4 regions of the Kitasatospora sp. NPDC086791 genome follow, and region 3 is predicted to be linked to each of the others. Evidence: riboswitches for the same ligand, from Rfam matches in the RefSeq annotation. Region 3 holds a riboswitch; each other region holds the start of a gene.

Region 1 (3,199 bases), on a different contig from region 3:
GCCGTACCCGCGACCGCCGGGCCCGAGTCCCGCTCGGTCGTCGAGGAACTGCTCTCGATCGTCCGCAGTGAGCAGAACGGCGTCCAGGCCACGGTCGGCTACCTCCCCGGTGAGTCCGCCGAGGGCGAGGGCGGCGAGGAGCGCACCGTCGCCGAACTCCTGTCCATGGCCGCCGAGGCCGGGCTGCCGATGCCCGTCCTGGTGCCGCTGGTACCCGGGCCGCACGACTTCCTGCCCGAACTCCACGCGCTCGCCGCCGAGTACGGGGCGCCCGTCACCGACACGCTGGGCCCGCACCCGCTGCTGGCCGAGGCGGTGCACGTGCGGCTGTCCGAAGCCGGACTGGCGCGCGCCGACCGGGCCCGGCTGTTCGCCATCGCGACCGCCGCGGACGGCGTGGTCCTGACCACCGTCGGCGGCGAGGACGCCGCCGCCGCGGCCGGCATCACCGGCGTGCTGCTGGCCGCCCGACTGGCCATCCCGGTCGTGGCCGCCGCGCTCGACGTGCCCGGCTCGGTGGCCGCGGCCGTCGACCACCTCAGGGAGACCGGCTCACAGCGCCCGGCGCTGGCCCCGCTGGTGATCGGGCCGGAGGCCGACTCCGAGCTGCTCGCCACCGCGGCCGAGGAGACCGGCTGCCCGTCGGCGGCGCCGCTGGGCGCCTACCCGACCGTCGGCCAGCTGATCGCCTCCACCTACCTGGCCGCGCTGCCCACGCCGTCCCCGGAGGACCTGGCGCGGGCCGAGGCGGAGGCGGCTGCCGCCGCCGAGGCCGAGGGGGCCGTGGAGGGCGCCCGGGGCGCCCACGCGGCCGCCGGAGGACCTGCCGGACAGTAAGCGACTCCGCGCGCCCACCGGCGCGCCCACGGGCCCGGAACGGCTTTCCGTTCCGGGCCCTTCGCTGTGCTCCTCCTCCGCCCTTCCCCTGCCCCTCCCGCGCCGCACGGGAGTTGCGGGAGTCGCGGCGCTTTCGCGACTTACGCGACTTACGCGACTTACCGGACTCACGAGCGCTACAGGTGTTACCGGAGTTAAGCGCCAATCAAGTCGAATGTCCGTTCTGGAACTATTTGCCAGGAAATGGCGAGCGCACTCTCCGGCGCGCGAATCGCGGCCGCTCCCCCGGTTCGACCGGCGCACCACTGTGCGCTTCGACGCTCCGTCATGCCACTCCTGAGGCGGGGACAGTTGTGGACATCCGCAACGCGATTGCCGGAAAACGATCATTTACGATCATGAATTCACGGCATTTTGGCAGTTCCCACTAAACCGTGAGGTGCGTCACAGCTATTTGCAGTTTGAACTTAAGTCTGCTTAACGTGCTCCCCGTTCGTGACCACACGGACCCAGTTCATCCGCAACGCCGAGTCCTGCCGTCGGATGCCCTGGCAGCGCGAAAACGCACCACGGCAGGAGCGGGGGACCCACAGGTAAGTCGCCCCGGACCGTTCTCAGGAGCGGTTCAGGGCTAGGGGTGAAGCCGCGCTCACGCGCGGCCGGGCAACTCCAGCCCGAATCCGACAGCTCACCTCGCAGGCGTGGGAGAGGACCGCGTCTTCATGCTGCTCACCAACGGCTCCCGTCTGTCCAGCCGCACCCGCCGTGTGATCGCCGCCATCGGCGTCGCGGGCGTCGGCCTCACCGTCCCCTGCCTCGTCTCCGGCACCGCCTCCGCCGCCTCCGTCGCCACCTGGGACAAGGTCGCCCAGTGCGAGAGCGGCGGCAACTGGGCCATCAACACCGGCAACGGCTTCTACGGCGGCCTGCAGTTCACCTCCAGCACCTGGGCCGCCTTCGGTGGCACCGCCTACGCCTCGCAGGCCAACCTGGCCACCAAGGACCAGCAGATCGCCGTCGCCGAGAAGGTCCTCGCCTCGCAGGGCCCCGGCGCCTGGCCGGTGTGCTCGGTCAAGGCCGGCCTGACCAAGGGCGGCACCCCGGCCGCCATCGACACCTCGGCCCCCGCCAAGCCGGCCGCCCCGGCTGCTCCGGCCGCCCCCGCCGCCCCCGCCGCCAAGCCCGCTGCCCCGGCCGCGAAGCCCGCCGCGCCCGCCCAGGCCGACGCGCAGGCCGCCACCGACTCCGCCACCGGCAACTGGGCCCAGAAGCGTCAGCAGTGGGCCCAGGGCGGCGACTACACCGTCGTCGCGGGCGACTGGCTGTCCTCGATCGCCGACAAGAACAACGTCCAGGGCGGCTGGCAGCGGCTGTACGAGCTGAACCGCGGCACCCTGACCGCCGGCCCGGACACCATCTACCCGGGCCAGCACCTCTCCCTCGGCGACGGCAGCCAGGCCCAGCAGTCGGCCTCCACCGGCTCGGACTTCACCTGGTTCAACCGCTCGCAGAAGTCCGGTCAGTCCGCGAACGGCGGTTCCGTGAACGCCAAGCCCGCTGCCCAGGCGCAGACCCCGGCTGCCAAGCCCGCCGCCCAGGCGCAGACCCCGGCCCCGGCCGTCACCGGCAGCATGGCCGCCGCGGTCTCCTTCGCCGAGTCCAAGGTCGGCCAGGCCTACGTCTACGGCGGCACCGGCAACGGCGGCTGGGACTGCTCCGGCCTGACCCAGGCCGCGCTGCGCGCCGCGGGCATCTCCGTCCCGCGCGTCGCCGCCGACCAGGCCGCCGCCAGCACCCACGTCTCGCTGGACAGCCTGCAGCCGGGCGACCTCCTGTTCTGGTCCAACAACGGCCAGGACTCGGGCGTCTACCACGTCGCGATCTACGTCGGCGGCGGCACGTACGTCGAGGCCGCCAACCCGAGCGCGGGCGTGCGCGAGCAGACCATCGCCAACTGGGCCCCGGACTTCGCCGGCCGGGTCTGAGCACGGCGAACGGCCGCCGGCTGACAGCTGACAGCTGACAGCTGACGACCGTCGGCCGTCGGCCGTCGGGTTCGACTGACGGACGGCGGCGAACAGATGACAGAGAACAGGTAACAGCTGACAGATTTCAACATCTGTCAGCTGTTACCTGTCAGCCGCCACCCGCCACCCCCGGGGGGAGAGTCCGGTCGCTCTCCCCGGGGGCTTCGGCGTATCCCCGTGACGGGGGCCGGCCCGGCGCACACCGAAGGACCCCGGAGGTCAACTGCCCTCCGGGGTCCTTCCGTTGGCCCCGCGCCTGCGCTCAGCGCCCTGCGCTCGGAACCAGGCGCCCGGCGCTCAGCGCGCGCAGGCCCCCGTGGACCCGCGCATCACCA
Region 2 (3,199 bases), on a different contig from region 3:
CTCCAATCCGGCGGCGCGGCCCCGCCGCCGCCCCGGTGCGGGCGGTCGTCGAGCGGGAGTCCGGTGGCAGACGTTAGCGAGTCCGGGCAAGCGAGTCCAAACCCCTCCGGACCCGAATATTTGACCCGTAATCGGACATCAGGTCGGCCCGTCGGAAAAGCCGCAGGCCCGGCCTTCCGTGGCGGAAGACCGGGCCCGGAGGCGCCGAGGGCGGGTCAGACCCGCACGATGCTGCTCAGCGGCATGTTGCTGACGGCCTCGTAGCGGACCGAGGCACCCGGCTTGGGCGCGTGCAGCACCTGGCCGTTGCCGGCGTAGATGCCGACGTGGTGGGCGTCCCCGAAGAAGATCAACAGGTCGCCGGGCTGGGCCTGGGACAGGTCGGAGCCGATCCGGGTGCCGGCGTGCGCCTGCTCCTGCGAGGTGCGCGGCAGCGAGACGCCGACCTGGTTGAACGCCCAGACCATCAGGCCGGAGCAGTCGAAGGAGCCCGGGCCGGTGGCGCCCCACACGTACGGGCTGCCGACCTTGGAGGCGGCGGCGGACAGCGCGGCGGCACCGCGCGAGCTGCCGGGGGAGGGCAGCTTGCCGGCCGGCGTGGACGAGGGCGTGGAGAGGTCGGTGCGGCTGGTGTCGCGCGAGGCGCGGTCGGCGGCCTGCTGCTGCGCCTTCGCGGCGTCGGCCTGGGCCTTGGCGTCGGCGGCGGCCTTCTCCTCGGCCGCGCGCAGCGCCTGGCGCTCCTGGTCGGTGAGCGTGTTGAGCAGGTCCTGGGCGGCCTTCAGCTTGTTCTGGACCTCGTCCTTGGAGGCCTTCAGCTGCTGGGTGGTGGACTCCAGCTCGGCGAGCTTGCCCTGGGCCTCGGCGCGGTCCTGGTCAAGCTTGCGCTGCTGCTCCTGGAGCTGCTTCAGCTGGTTCTTCTGGGTGTCACCGGCCTGGTTGAGCGTGCCGGCCTGGGAGAGGAAGTTGTCCGGGCTGGACGAGAACATCAGCTGGACGGTCGGGGATATGCCGCCGTTGCGGTACTGCTCCCCGGCGATCTGGGCGAGGCCGCCCTGCAGGTCGGTCACCTGCGCCTGCTGACGGGCCACCTGGTCCTGCAGGCCCGAGACCTGCTTCTCCAGCTCCTGCTGCTTCTCCTGGGCGGCGTTGTACTGCTCGGTCGCCACCTCGGCCTGCTCGTTGAGCTGGTCGACCTGCGCCTTGACCTGGTCCTTGGTCGGCTGCGGGTCGGCGTGCGCGCCGGACTGCGCGGAGAGGGCGACGGCTGCGGCGGCGACACCGGTCATGATCGAGACCCGGGTGCGGCCTGCGGGCTTGGGACGACGATGGGACGCCACGAAGGCGGACTCCTTCTTCCTACGTCCGCCTACCGGGTGAGCTGACGGGTTCGGGCCGGAAGGATGCCCTACGACGCCTCACGGCCGTTCCACCGGCCGACCTGGCGCCGATTCACCCCGGAGGAACGTGGTTCCCCGGCTCCGCTCCGCAGCGCCCGCGGTTACTGGGCTCCCCTGTCGGGCAGTCGTTCCGACCTGCCCCGCTGCCTCGCGAACTCGGCGGTGACCACCACCGCCACCCTGGCTGGGTGATCGACACTGCAGTGGTCTGGGGCATGACCCTAGTAACTGAACCGTGATCGGTTCAAATCCTTGTCAGAAAAAAGACGGAAGATTACCCAAGTTCTTTTGTGAAAATGACCGATGGTGATCGCCGCCGCACGCAAGGCTGATCAGATCTCACCGACTGGTCGCGAAACGCTCGAAAACCCGAACACCACCCCCGGTACGAGGGTGGTGCGGATCACACGGCCCGGACGAACCTCTCCGGCGTGTCGGGCCGTCAGACCCGGCGGATGGTGTTGATCGGCATCGCGTCGGCCTTCATCACCTTCACCACGTCACCGGTGTGCGGCGCGTGGACCACCATGCCGTTGCCGATGTACATCCCGACGTGGTGCATGTCGCCGCCGTAGATGACGAGGTCGCCGGGCTGCGCCGCGGCCAGCCCGGGCACCGCGGTGCCGTAGTGGCCCTGCTCCTGCGAGGTGCGCGGCAGCGAGACGCCCGCCTGGCCGTACGCCCAGAGCATCAGGCCGGAGCAGTCGAAGGTGCCCGGCCCGGTGGCGCCCCAGACGTACGGCGAACCCTGCTTGCTCATCGCCTTGGCCACGGCCACCGCCGCGTAGCCGCTGGCCGGCGGCAGGTTGCTCAGGTCGACCCGGTCGCTGCCGCGCGAGGCCCGGTCGTCCTGCGCCTGCTGGGCCTTCAGCGCGGCGCGGTCGGAGGCGCTGAGCGAGTTCAGCAGGTCCTGGGCGTCCTTCAGCTTGGCGTTGACGTCCGCCTTGGCCTGGTTCAGGTCCTTGGTGGTGGTGTCGAGCGAGGCCAGCACGGCGGCCGCCTCGGCCTTCTCCTGGTCCAGCCGGCGCTGCTGGTCCAGCAGCGCCTTGAGCGCCTCGGCCTGGCTGGCGCTGGCCTGCTCGACGGTGGACGCCTTCTGCAGGTAGCCGGACGGGTCGGAGGAGAGCATCAGCTGGACCGAGGGGTCGATGCCGTTGGTGCGGTACTGCTCCCCCGCGACCTGGGCCAGACCGCCCTGCAGCTGCGTCATCTGCTCCTGGCCGCGGGCCACCTGGTCCTGCAGCTGGTCGGCCTGCTTGCGCAGCTGGTCGGCCCGCTCCTTGGCGCCGTTGTACTTCTCCGCCGCCTGCTCCTGCTCCTCCTGGAGCTGGTCGATCTGCGCCTTCACGTCCGTCTTGTTCGGCTGCGGCGCGGCGTGCGCGGCCACCTGGGCGGAGAGGGCGACCGCGGTCGCCGCGGCAGCGGTGAGCACGGAGACCCGCGCGCGGCTCGGCTGCTTGGGACGGCGGTGGGAGGCCAAGAGACCGGCTCCTTCTTCCAACGGACTCACCCGATCGGATGAGAATCCGGAAAATAGGTTTGACGCCAGACCCTAGTGCGGATCTACCCGTTTTGCCACTCCCCCGAAGGCGTGAACTCCGTTTCCCCCATCGACTCCACCGGACCCACACACCGCCGCGCGACCGGCGCTGACCAGGCGTCATCCGCCCGGCCCGGACTCAGGGCCGGGCCAGCCGGTTCAGCAGCAGCACCGAGGCCACCGGGCGCGCGCCCGCCTTCCGCACGCCCTCCGCGACCTCCCGGTCGGCGGACACCACCACCACCGGACGGCCCTGCGGCTC
Region 3 (3,199 bases):
ACGAGGAGTCCGGGCCGATGCGCAGCATCAGCAGCACCCCGGCGGCGCACACCAGCGGGCCGACGGTGAGCGGGATCCGCGGGCCGATCCGCTTCCCGAGACGCCCCGCGCGCGCCGACAGCGCCAGCATCAGCACCGTGATCGGCACCAGTGCGAAGCCGGAGAGCAGCGGCGAGAACCCGGCGACGATCTGCAGCTGCACCACCAGGAGGAAGAAGACGCCGCTGAACGCCGCGTACACGCAGAGGGTGACCAGGTTCACGGAGGTGAACAGCCGGGAGGAGAACAGGCCGAGCGGCAGCATCGGTTCGGGCGTGCGGCGTTCGACGGCCACGAAGGCGGCGCCGAGCAGCACGCCGATCACCCCGGTCGCCCAGACCGTGGCGGACACGCCCTCGCCGGCGGCGGTCAGGGCGTAGGTGATCGCGCCGAGGGCGAGCGCGGCGAGCACCGCGCCGAGCACGTCGAAGCGGCCGGAGGCGCTCTCGTCCCGGCTCTCCGGTACGGACCGGGTGGCGACCGCGATCACGGCCGCGGCGAGCGGCAGGTTCAGCAGGAAGATCCAGCGCCAGCCGGGGCCGTCGACCAGCCAGCCGCCGAGGAAGGGGCCGACCGCGGCCGACACCCCGCCGAGGCCGGACCACAGGCCGACCGCCGCCGAACGGTCGTCAGGGTGGAAGACCGCCTGGAGCATGGCGAGTGAGCCGGGAGTGAGCAGCGCCCCGCCGATGCCCTGGACGGCGCGGGCGGCGATCAGCACCTGGATGGTCGGCGCGACGGCGCAGGCCGCGGAGGCGACGGCGAACCAGACCACGCCGATCAGGAAGACCCGGCGCCTGCCGTACCGGTCGCCGAGCGCGCCGCCGAGCAGGATCAGGCCCGCCAGGGTGAGTAGATAGGAGTTCAGCGTCCATTGCAGGGACGCCAGGGAGGCGCCGAGGTCGGCGCCGATCCGGGGCAGGGCGACGTTCACCACGGTGCCGTCGAGCATCGCCATGCTGGAGCCGAGCACCGTCGCCAGTAGTACCCAGCGACCCTGCGCGGTGCTCAGGCGCAGGGTGCCGGCCTCGGAGGTGGCCACGGCCCGATCCTGCGCCCCGCGGGGCGCACGTGACAAGGGTCACCGGCGGGTGTGTCGGTGGCGGGCGCTGCGTGAGCGGGCGACCGCGTGGCGTGGCCGACTTCGGCGCAGGGTCGTGGATCAGTGGCGCGGGGTGAATGGATTGTGTACACACCGTGCCGTGGTCCATTCGGAGGGTCACCGGACTTCCGGGGGTCGTTGCGGGTTCAAGAGATCGACATTGCTTCACCTGAACGGATGGGTTTTAGTTCAGCGACCGCCCGGCCAGTCCGGACGGATCCACCGGGTGGAACGCCAAGTCCTGCCGCTGCCCGGTGGTTCGAACTGAACTCTGTACGGCAGGAGCGGGGGACCCACAGGTAAGTCGCCGGACCGGAGTTCGCGCCTCAGGGCGCGGGCGTCCAGGACCGGCTTGGGGTGAAGCCGCGCATGCGGCCGGGCAACTCCAGCCCGAACCCGACAGCTCACCTCGCAGGCGTCGGAGAGGAAACTTCCATGCCTGCTCAGGCTCGTCGTATCGCCCTGCCCCGCGCCGCCCGCATCGGCATCGCCACCGCCGTCACCGGTGTCTCCTTCGCCCTTCCGCTCGTGACCGCGATGAGCGCCCAGGCGCACACCGCTCCGGCCGCCCCGGCCGCGCCCGCCGCGGCTGCTGCCGCCGTCACCGCCGGTACCGCTGGTGCCGCTGACGCCAAGCCGGCCGCGCAGGCCGCTCCGGCCGCCGCGGCCGCCACGTCCGAGAGCTACCGCGTCGTCAGCGGTGACACCCTGTCCAAGATCGCCGTCGCCAAGCACGTCGAGGGCGGCTGGCACGCGTTGTACGAGCAGAACCGCTCGGTCGTCGGCGCCAACCCGAACCTGATCTTCCCGGGCCAGCACCTCACCTTCGCCGGCCACGCCGCGGCGCCGGCCGCGGACACTGCCCCGGCTGCCCCGGCTGCCCCGGCTGCCCCGGCCAAGCCGGCCGCTCCGGCTGTCGCCGCCAAGCCGCAGGCCCAGGTCAAGACCGTGGCCGCCAAGCCGGCCGCCCCGGTGCAGACCCAGGTTCAGACCGCCGCTCCGGCTTCGGCCGTGACCGCCGCTCCGGTCGCCGCCACCTCCGGCTTCGTCGCGCCGCTGGCCAACCCGAAGCTCGGCACCGCCTACGGCGTGGCCGGCTCGATGTGGGCCTCCGGCCACCACACCGGCCAGGACTTCGTGGCCTCCACCGGCACCCCGCTGCGCGCCGTCGCCAACGGTGTCGTGGTCAAGGCCGGCAACGGCGGTGCCTACGGCAACGAGGTCGAGATCAAGCTCGCCGACGGTCACTACGCCGAGTACGCGCACCTCTCCGTGATCGGTGTGAAGATCGGTCAGACCGTCACCGTCGGCCAGCAGATCGGCCTCTCCGGCGCCACCGGCAACGTGACCGGCCCGCACCTGCACTTCGAGATCCGCACCGGCTCGGAGTACGGCTCGGACATCGACCCGGTCGCCTACCTGCGCGCGCACGGCGTCGCGCTCTGACCCTCCGGGGATCAGGTCCAGGGTTTCAGGAACCACCGCTGCCGCGGAGCGAATCGATCCTCCGGGATGGTCATGTCGGGTGACCGCTCGACCGGGTGATCGCCGTGCAGTGGACATGGGCGCGGGACACGCCCAGGCCGGCCCGGCTCGCGGGAATCACCTCCCTCGCGAGCCGGGCCGGCCGCTGCCGTTTCCGGGGAGCGGGGCGGTGGGGTGGCGGGGGTGGTGGAGGTGGTGGGGTGTGTCGGGTCAGCCGCGGTGGGCCGGCAGGCCGTAGTGGGCGGCGGTCAACAGGTCGTGCATCCGGTGCCCGAAGTCCTCGGTGTCGCCGGCCGGTTCGGGGAAGACCAGGCGGACGTCGCGGTGGCCGTCGGGGTGGTCCAGGCGCAGCACCAGGCCGTGGCGGTCCAGGGCGAGCGGACGGACGTCCGGGTTCCGGGCGAGCAGCGGCGGGTCGAGGAGGCGGGTGAGGGCCTCGACCGCGTCGGCGTGGTCGTCGGCGAAGTGGGTGAGCATCGCGGCCTCGTGGCGGGCCATCGGGTCGGGGGTGGCGCGGGCGAGGTCCTCGGCGGTGACCGCGCCGGTGCCGTACGGGGTGGCGAGGACGGCGTG
Region 4 (3,199 bases), on a different contig from region 3:
CTGCCAGGTGCTCCTGCTCGGCCGCCGGGTGCGCTGTGTCTTCGGGCCCGGCCTGAAAGAGGGTCGCAGCGCGACGGCGCTCGTCCGGGTGAATCTCTCCCCCACCCTGCCTTCGGGCGAGCGACTCCTCGGGGAGGTCTCGGTGCAGAGCCCGGACGACCGGCACCGGGGAAACAACCGGACGCCGTTCGAGATCACGGTCGAATAGAGCAGCAACGAGTTCCTGAAACGCGTCGTCCCATCGGGCGCCGGGCGCCGGTGAGCGGCTGCCGGTTCCCGGCGACCGGTGGGACGTGCTCCGCGTCGTCGGTTACCGGTAGACGCGGACGTAGTCGGCGGCCATGGTGATCGGGGCGGTCCCCTGCGGCGCGGGGTGGTACTGCCCCGCGCACACCGAGAGGTTGAGGATCAGGTAGGCCGACCAGTTGGCGCCGACGCCCTTGCCGTCCGAGAAGACCTTGACGCCGTTGACGTACCAGTCCACCGAGTCGGCGCCGTAGTAGGTGCCGATGGTCACCCACTGGTCCTTCGCGACGGCGCTCGCGTCGGTGTAGTACTTCGCGTTGCCGGGGTTGACGTGGTTGGTCAGCTCCAGCAGGTTCGGGTTGTCGGGGTGGTACTCGAAGGAGTCGACCTCCCCGTTGCCGTTCTTCCAGGTCCACAGGGCCGGCCACGCGCCGGTGCCGGCGGGCAGCTTGACCCGGGTCTCGGCGTAGTCGCCGGTCTTGACCTGGAAGCCCTCGCTGGAGCCCTCGGTGGTCAGGAAGCCGGTGTTCCAGGACTGCTTGCCGTTCTCCAGGGTCGGGCCGCCGGGGGTGGCGGTGAAGGTGGCGACCCCGTTGGCGACGCTGACGTTGTTCTTGTTCAGCCAGTCCAGCTTGTTGTCGTCCGGGTTGTGGTTCCCGTACTTGTACGAGGTGGTCTTGTCGCCGACCCAGCGCTGGCCCCAGGAGATCGCGCTGTTGAACTCGTCGGACCAGGTCAGCGACTTGCCGGCGACCGGGGAGGACGGCGCGGGAGTGGTAGGGGTCGCCGTGGCGCTCGGGGTCGGGGCGGGGGTCGCCGTGGGGGTCGGCGCCGGGGTCGGGGTCTTGGTGGGCGCCGGGGTGGGCGTGGCCGTCGGGGTCGGGGTCTGGGTCGGGGCGGTGGCCGAGACCACCAGCTGCTGTGCGGGCAGGTTGTGCCAGACCCCGCCGAGGTCCTGCCAGAAGCCGAACTGGGAGTACGTCCCGGCGGGCAGGGTGCGCGCACCACTGGTGAAGTTCACCCCGCTCGGGCAGATCTGCACGTCGGAGGCGTTGCCGGGGAAGTCGAGGTTGGTGCCGCTCGCGTCGCGCACGCCCACGCCCACGGTCTTCGCGGTGAAGCAGGCCGAGGAGTGCAGGCCGAGCGAGGCGGTGGCGGCCTTGCCCGCGACCATGGTGGCGGGGCCGAGGCGGTCCTGGGTGACGGTCGGCGCGGGGGTGGTCGCGGTGGCGGTCGGCGCGGTGGCGGCCTGGGCGCCGGCGACGGCCGGCAGTCCGAGCAGGCCGGCGCCGCCGATGGCGAGCGCCCCGGTGGCGGCGAGGGCGGCGTTGCGGCCGCGGTGGGAGGGGCGGGCGTGACGCGGCGCGCGGCGCCGGGCAGCAGGCTGGGGCATGGGGTGACCTCTGCGACGCCTGCGAGGTTAGCTGTCGGGTTCGGGCTGCAGTTGCCCGGCCGCCGGTGGAACGGCTTCACCCCTAGCCTCGCCCCGTACGCGCGAGCGCACGGACCGGGCGCCTACCTCGGTTTCCCCGCTCCCGTCCGCTGTGGTGCTCGGTGGCCCGCCGGCGGGTGGACGGGACTCGGCGTCCCGGCGGCGGGGTCCGCGACGGCGGACGACCGTTGCAGGCTAGGCAGGCCGTCCGTGAACGGACAACTCCGCCGGACCGGTTGTCGTACAGCTCACAGCGGTGTCGATCAACGACGCTGGGTAGCGGCCGAGTTGATCACTTCACCCGGCCCGGCCGGATCCCGGCCGGGTGCCCGCGTGACGGTCGCACGCCTCGGCGGGTGGCACGGCGGCTGCCCCTGCCGTGGCAAAGATCTGACCGAGTGCGCCCCGTCGGATAAATTGGAGCTCCGACATTTTCCGCAGTGCACAAGACCCTCAAGACCACCAAGACCCGAAACGAGGAGCCGCCCCACCATGACCGCGTCCCCGCCCGCCTTCGCCGGCCGCACCTACGTCTTCCGGGCCGACAACGGCGCGGCCTTCCGCAACACCTACTCGGCCGACGGCACGCGGCTGCGCTGGGAGGGCCTCGGCGAGTCCGCGGGCCAGTGGGAGGACGTGCGACTGCACGTCGCCGAGGTCGCGCCGGAGATCTACTTCGTCAGCTGGACGGAGCAGAGCGGGATCACCGTCAGCCATGTGATGGACCTCAACAAGCTGACGGTACGGGCCTTCTGGACCTTCGAGGGCGAGGGCGGCCGGGTCGGGCAGCTGCACACGGGGACGCTGGAGCGGGTGGCCTGAACCGCGTGACGACCGAACCCCCGAGGCTGTGGCCCCGGGGGTTCGGTCTTTGGTCTTCGGTCTTTGGTCTTTGGTCTTTGGTCTGTGGTCTGTGGGCGTTCCGCCGGACAGCAGGACGATCAGGCGGTCGGGTTCGGCACCCTGAGGTGCTGGGACAGCCACTCCAGCGAGGACGGCAGCAGCGCGCTCCAGGTCTCGAAGTTGTGGCCGCCCTTTTCGAGCATGCTGTAGGAGACCTTCATCGGGCTCCGCGCCGCGTCCACGAAGGCCTCGGTCTCCCGCCGGTAGTCGCCGTCGCCCCTCTTGGTGCCGGCCAGCAGCACCGACACGTTCGGCTGCGGCAGGTTCTTCAGCCGCCACACCAGGTTGGCCTCGTCCCGACGCTGCCTGCTGCCGCCGAACAGGTCGCCGGTGGTCGGGTCGTCGGCGGCGTCGTAGTAGGCGGAGAGGGCGACGGCGGTCGGGAAGACGTCCGGGTGGCGCATGGCCAGCTTGAGCGCGCAGTAGCCGCCGGTCGAGTTGCCCATGAAGGCCCAGGCCTGCGGGTCGGACGAGACCCGGAAGCTGGCCTGGATCGCCGAGGGCACGTCCTTGGTGAAGTACGTGTCGGACTGCGGGCCGTTCGGGATGTCCTCGCACTCGGTGTCCTGCGGCAGCGCGGGCGAGGGGCGCACCAGGACCATGACGGTCGGCTGCATC

Evidence for each region. A riboswitch is a leader RNA that binds a small molecule or an ion and turns the genes downstream of it on or off. The one in region 3 is predicted to bind cyclic di-AMP.
Region 1: it holds a riboswitch for cyclic di-AMP, as region 3 does, so the genes downstream of both, AB0Q99_RS07000 (transglycosylase family protein) here and AB0Q99_RS20495 (LysM peptidoglycan-binding domain-containing M23 family metallopeptidase) in region 3, are expected to answer to the same signal.
Region 2: it holds a riboswitch for cyclic di-AMP, as region 3 does, so the genes downstream of both, AB0Q99_RS09445 (NlpC/P60 family protein) here and AB0Q99_RS20495 (LysM peptidoglycan-binding domain-containing M23 family metallopeptidase) in region 3, are expected to answer to the same signal.
Region 4: it holds a riboswitch for cyclic di-AMP, as region 3 does, so the genes downstream of both, AB0Q99_RS06140 (glycoside hydrolase family 16 protein) here and AB0Q99_RS20495 (LysM peptidoglycan-binding domain-containing M23 family metallopeptidase) in region 3, are expected to answer to the same signal.

The regions. Positions count from the first base shown of each region.
Region 1 is NZ_JBFBOC010000002.1:700,059-703,257, reverse strand. It holds gene AB0Q99_RS07005 (hypothetical protein) at 1-837, shown strand, start outside; cyclic di-AMP (ydaO/yuaA leader) riboswitch at 1,352-1,552, shown strand; gene AB0Q99_RS07000 (transglycosylase family protein) at 1,539-2,822, shown strand; gene AB0Q99_RS06995 (LacI family DNA-binding transcriptional regulator) at 3,162-3,199, opposite strand, start outside.
Region 2 is NZ_JBFBOC010000004.1:106,635-109,833, reverse strand. It holds gene AB0Q99_RS09445 (NlpC/P60 family protein) at 216-1,337, opposite strand; cyclic di-AMP (ydaO/yuaA leader) riboswitch at 1,348-1,501, opposite strand; gene AB0Q99_RS09440 (NlpC/P60 family protein) at 1,840-2,877, opposite strand; gene AB0Q99_RS09435 (NYN domain-containing protein) at 3,077-3,199, opposite strand, start outside.
Region 3 is NZ_JBFBOC010000014.1:117,200-120,398, reverse strand. It holds gene AB0Q99_RS20500 (MFS transporter) at 1-1,081, opposite strand, end outside; cyclic di-AMP (ydaO/yuaA leader) riboswitch at 1,394-1,574, shown strand; gene AB0Q99_RS20495 (LysM peptidoglycan-binding domain-containing M23 family metallopeptidase) at 1,577-2,587, shown strand; gene AB0Q99_RS20490 (DUF2470 domain-containing protein) at 2,837-3,199, opposite strand, start outside.
Region 4 is NZ_JBFBOC010000002.1:498,339-501,537, reverse strand. It holds gene AB0Q99_RS06145 (hypothetical protein) at 1-208, shown strand, start outside; gene AB0Q99_RS06140 (glycoside hydrolase family 16 protein) at 311-1,639, opposite strand; cyclic di-AMP (ydaO/yuaA leader) riboswitch at 1,641-1,770, opposite strand; gene AB0Q99_RS06135 (phenolic acid decarboxylase) at 2,171-2,500, shown strand; gene AB0Q99_RS06130 (alpha/beta hydrolase-fold protein) at 2,620-3,199, opposite strand, start outside.